Regions from separate parts of the Paenibacillus sp. FSL M8-0212 genome, predicted to be linked through region 2. Evidence: riboswitches for the same ligand, from Rfam matches in the RefSeq annotation. Region 2 holds a riboswitch; the other holds the start of a gene.
The links. Region 2 has a riboswitch for ZMP and ZTP ahead of MKX68_RS02665 (GNAT family N-acetyltransferase). Riboswitches for the same ligand answer to the same signal wherever they lie in the genome.
Positions count from the first base shown of each region.

Region 1: another riboswitch for ZMP and ZTP. It lies ahead of MKX68_RS13940 (TIGR01440 family protein); the one in region 2 lies ahead of MKX68_RS02665 (GNAT family N-acetyltransferase).

Region 1 covers NZ_JBBORP010000001.1:3,146,799-3,149,199, reverse strand. Annotated here, with positions in the region: gene glyA (serine hydroxymethyltransferase) at 1-331, opposite strand, end outside; gene MKX68_RS13940 (TIGR01440 family protein) at 587-1,180, opposite strand; ZMP/ZTP riboswitch at 1,322-1,403, opposite strand; gene MKX68_RS13935 (low molecular weight protein arginine phosphatase) at 1,500-2,072, opposite strand; gene MKX68_RS13930 (manganese efflux pump MntP) at 2,131-2,401, opposite strand, start outside.
Region 2 covers NZ_JBBORP010000001.1:605,208-607,608, reverse strand. Annotated here, with positions in the region: gene MKX68_RS02675 (YfiT family bacillithiol transferase) at 1-108, shown strand, start outside; gene MKX68_RS02670 (GNAT family N-acetyltransferase) at 143-658, shown strand; ZMP/ZTP riboswitch at 712-793, shown strand; gene MKX68_RS02665 (GNAT family N-acetyltransferase) at 1,134-1,607, shown strand; gene MKX68_RS02660 (VOC family protein) at 1,783-2,166, shown strand.

The sequences.
Region 1 (2,401 bases), 2.5 Mb from region 2:
TATCACCAGGTTTCAATGCTGCAAGATAAACTGCCATGTTCGCTTGTGCGCCGGAGTGAGGTTGAACATTCACGTGTTCTGCTCCGAACAATTCTTTTGCACGATCACGCGCGATGTCTTCAACGATGTCCACATGCTCACAACCGCCATAGTAACGTTTGCCTGGATATCCTTCAGCGTACTTGTTGGTCAGAACAGATCCCATTGCTTCAATTACTGCTTCACTTACGATGTTCTCGGATGCAATCAGTTCGATGTTGTTCTGTTGACGTTTCAGTTCAAGATTCATCGCTTCCAGTACTGCCGGGTCATTCTTGCGCAATTGTTCCATGATTAAATTCCTCCCAGTTTATAAGTGAATTTATAAAGTGAAACTAATGTTTACACGAAAACGGCGAGTGCAACACCAATCTGAAGAAACGAAGTAGTCGTCAAAAAGCTTTCTTTAGAAAGCTACTCCGGAAGCATAGGCTATCACCGGATTTCCCCTTTAAATAGGGAATAAAAAATCTGGGGATAACAGCGATCGGAAGATGGTGATGCAATCAAAGTCAGGAGTGTAACCCAATTAGTCTCGCTTTATATGTTAGTCACAAAATGTTGAATCTGGTTGTTCTTCCATACGATACACCGCGCGTTCGCCGCCAATCAACTTCGGACGAGTCAACGCTGTGGTCACACGTGCATCTCCAACATAGCGGAGCGCTGTACGATAGGGTACGGCTACATGCCGGAGATGCATCCCAATCATCGTCTCCCCAATGTCCAGTCCCGCATGGGCCTGCACATGTTCAGCCAGGCATGGATCGGTCAGCGAACGATATGCTGCGGATGCCATTGAACCTCCGGCCTTGGGCACGGGTACTGCACCAACCTCGGTCAATCCAAGACGAGTAAGCACAGAACGCTCCATTACCAGCGCACGGTTCAGATGCTCACAACATTGGAATACCGTGTCAAAACCGAATTCCTCCTGCACCTCGCGTATACCCGCAAGAAGCTGCTGTGCCACTTCAATGGCACCACTCGTACCAATCCGAGCGCCTGCGACTTCACTTGTACTTGTACCGATCACAACGATCTGTCCAGGCCCAAGCTGTCCAGCAAGCGCCAGTTCATGCAGAATAGACGCGGTCTGTTCCTGCAATCCGGGTTGTTCCGAATCTAACTCTATAGTCATCCTATCATCGCCTCCCGATAAAATCATGCCCGCTGTCTCTTGGTTGTCCTTCGTATTCTTGCACGGCATCTCAGGTACTATTATAGCGAATAATCAGATGAAAGACGAAAAAAAGAGCAGTCTGCGGGTAACGCAGAATTGCTCTTTTGCCCAGGCGACCGGCCGTTTGTTCCGGTGCTCCATCGTGGTTATGCCCACTTCGTCGCCAGTTACACCGGATCCCTGTTTTCCCCTTCATCATAAAACAACCCGCGGCTAAAATCAACGGTTAATTTACATCACGTGTCCTATTTCTATAACCTGCCTCGCAGGATCAGAATTATCTCAGCTTATCCAAAAGCCGGTCCAATGCCGTCCGAATCTCAGCTGCAGCTATATTGTAATCATCACGACTTCCCCCAAACGGATCAGAGATGTCGAAACTTGGAATTCGTTGTCTAATCTCAATGGCTCGCTCCCGCTCCGATGCCAGGATCTCTTGCCCAAGGGCACGTTTCATCTCCAGCGTTGCAAACAGGCTGTCCAACTCCTGGACATCACTTAATACCTGTTCATCATCCTCCACATATTCTTTCAATGTATAGGTTTTGTGGACTGAATCGGGAAAAACCTGCATGACATGCTGCTTGTGACTCCGTGTTAATGTTAGAACCAGATCGGCCCAACCTACCAGGTTAGAGCTAAGTTGTGTGGAATGAGGTGGACCTTCAACGTTATGATCTCTCAAAACCGCTTCAGCATGACGAGAGATCGGCATACCCGACGTTGCTGCCACACCTGCGGAACGAACTTCTACCTGAATGCCACGCTCCGATGCCAGTTTTCGCAAAAGCCCCTCTGCCATGGGGCTGCGGCACGTATTTCCTGTACATACGAATAAAATATGTTTCATTGTGTTAGCCTCCCCATTTTACATATGATGCGAATGATATGATATCTCAAGTTTTATTCTAAAATATAAACAAAAGTCCAAACGCAAGCAAGATTGCGCCACCAATAGCTTCGCCGTAATCCCCGAGATTCTGACTCACCCGACGGCCTAATAGCAGACCCATAACCGACATCACCCCGCCACAAAAGCCGAAAGCAAGTACGGTTAAGATCAGATCACTGCTAAACATCCCTAAGGAAACGCCAACGGAGAACGAATCCACACTTACACTGAGGGAGAACAAAACAACGCCGAGCAGGGAACGGTGGTCCACCAGCTTAGTATCGCCT
Region 2 (2,401 bases):
TCATCGGAAGAAACGACAAGACTGGATTATAATCTGGGCATGTATGCTTGGCATGGCAAACACCATGTTGCTCACATCACATCGCTTCGGGATAGACTGGGAATATAGCAAGAAGAAATATCTTTTTAAGGAGGATTCATCATTGAGTGTACATATCAGACTATTAAATGAGAGCGATCCTGTAATTATATCAAAGGCGTTTCAGGAGCAGGGTTGGGGGAGATTCGCTGAGCAGTATCTTCGTTACTTGGCTGAACAACAGAATGGGGAGCGCGTAACCTTGGTAGCCGAGTTAAATGGAGAATTTGCCGGATACGTGAATGTATTGTGGTATTCCAGCTACCCGTCTTTCAGGGAACAAGGCATTCCCGAAATTAACGATTTTAATGTGCTGATGAAGTTCCAGCGCCAAGGTATTGGTTCACGGTTGATGGACCGAGCAGAGGAAGTTATTCTGGAACGAACGGATGTAGCAGGCATTGGTGTAGGCGTATTTTCTGATTATGGCAAAGCGCAAGTTCTATATGCCCATCGCGGGTACATACCAGACGGTCACGGTGTACACAAGCATGATCATTACATTCAGCCGGGTGAAGAAACAATTATGGACGACGATGTTGTACTTTATCTTACGAAGAAGTTAAAAGCCACGCATTAATTTCATAATATATACAATGATGAAAAGATGTCATGTATACTAGTTGTTAAATATCTGTTATGTGTGACTGGCGTAAACGTGGAGTGAACCACGAGGAAGCACATATATTATATGCCGTACGCCTGGGCAAAGTGTTTGATCTTTTGATCAAACACTTTATTTATTATTCAGGGAATGAAAGGACAGGTGGCGGCAGCAGGTTTCCTGAATGGAAAAAGGCTACTACCAACTCATCTGCTTATGATTTATTGACTCCTTATTGTGCAGAAGTAATTTCAGCGCGTGTAGTGCGTGATAGTAATACAGTAACTGGCGCGGGGGTTACGGCTTCCATTGACCTGGGTCTATACTTGGTCGAAATGTTAACGTCTACGGAGATCGTCCTTCAAGTTCAGCAAAAACTAGAGTATCCATATTATGAAGCTGGTAACTTAAAAGATGTCTACATGTACACTAAGAGGTAGGGGATAAAAAGATGACTATTCGCCTTTTTCAAGCGATTGATCAGCCAGCCGTGCTGAAAATGATGACGGATCATGAATTTCAATTTCCTTCGTTTATACGCGATCAGTATCCTGCGCGCTGGGATTCGTTTTTAAAAATGACGGATGAACGTATCAGTGCTTATTATGTCATGGTTGACGAAGCAGATGTTGTCATAGGTCATGCTGGTTATATCTTTCAGCCTACTGTTAACCGGTATGAAATCGTTGGCGTTGTTACAAGCAAATCACACCTTCGACAGGGAGTAGCACGTACACTGATTACAAAAATATGTTTAAAAATAGCTGAATTTGGATGTAGTGATGTCATGCTTTACACACTTGATCATAAAGAAAATGAAGCAGCGCTTGTATTTTATGAACGAATGAATTTTCAAAAGGAAAGTATCGATATGAATTATTATACCTCGGGGTTTCATAGACTTTCACTTGTTAAAACCTTATAAGGGGACTTCAAAAAACTAATTGTAGTGGAAGCATAAAAGTGTACTTCAGTTTAAGTTGCATGTACTTGCAAAGAAAGATGATAAAAAAGCTGTCCCGCATGTTATACTCTATTGGAATTTGAGGAATGATAAGCAGGATGTTAAGAGATTAGATGATCAGAGGAGTGATTGATCCATGTTTAGCAAAGTCGGACAGGTTATGTTGTATGTCAACAATCAGGATGAATCACTGGCATTTTGGACGGAAGTTGCAGGATTCCACATTGTGGATGAAGTAAACCTTGACGAGGGTATGAGATGGATTGAGATTGCGCCTACCCCAAATTCGCAGACAAGCATTATTCTTCATGACAAGGAGTTTGTGGAGCGGATGTCGGCGGGTGTAAATCTGGGCACACCTTCGTTAATGTTCTTCACCGAAAACCTGGATCAGTTATATGCCGACTTGTCTGGTAAACATGTAACGGTTGGAGAGATTGTTGAGATGCCCACCGGGCGTGTCTTCAACTTTGCTGATAATGAAGGGAATTACTTTGCAGTCTTGGAACGGGCGAAGTAAGTTACAACACAAAACCCCAACGATTGTAAGCGATCGACATTCATGTCGGTCGTTTTTTTGTTGGGAAAAAGCTTCTGTTTTTTAAGTAGAAAACACAAGAAAAATAGAGAACTACTGGGTAAAAATGTTATAATAGAGTGTGGCTGATTTATTGAAAATGATGAGGAATGAATAGTCAGAAATGAAGGTTTGGATGGAGCATTGAAGGAGGAATGTGGTTGTGGAAAAGACGATT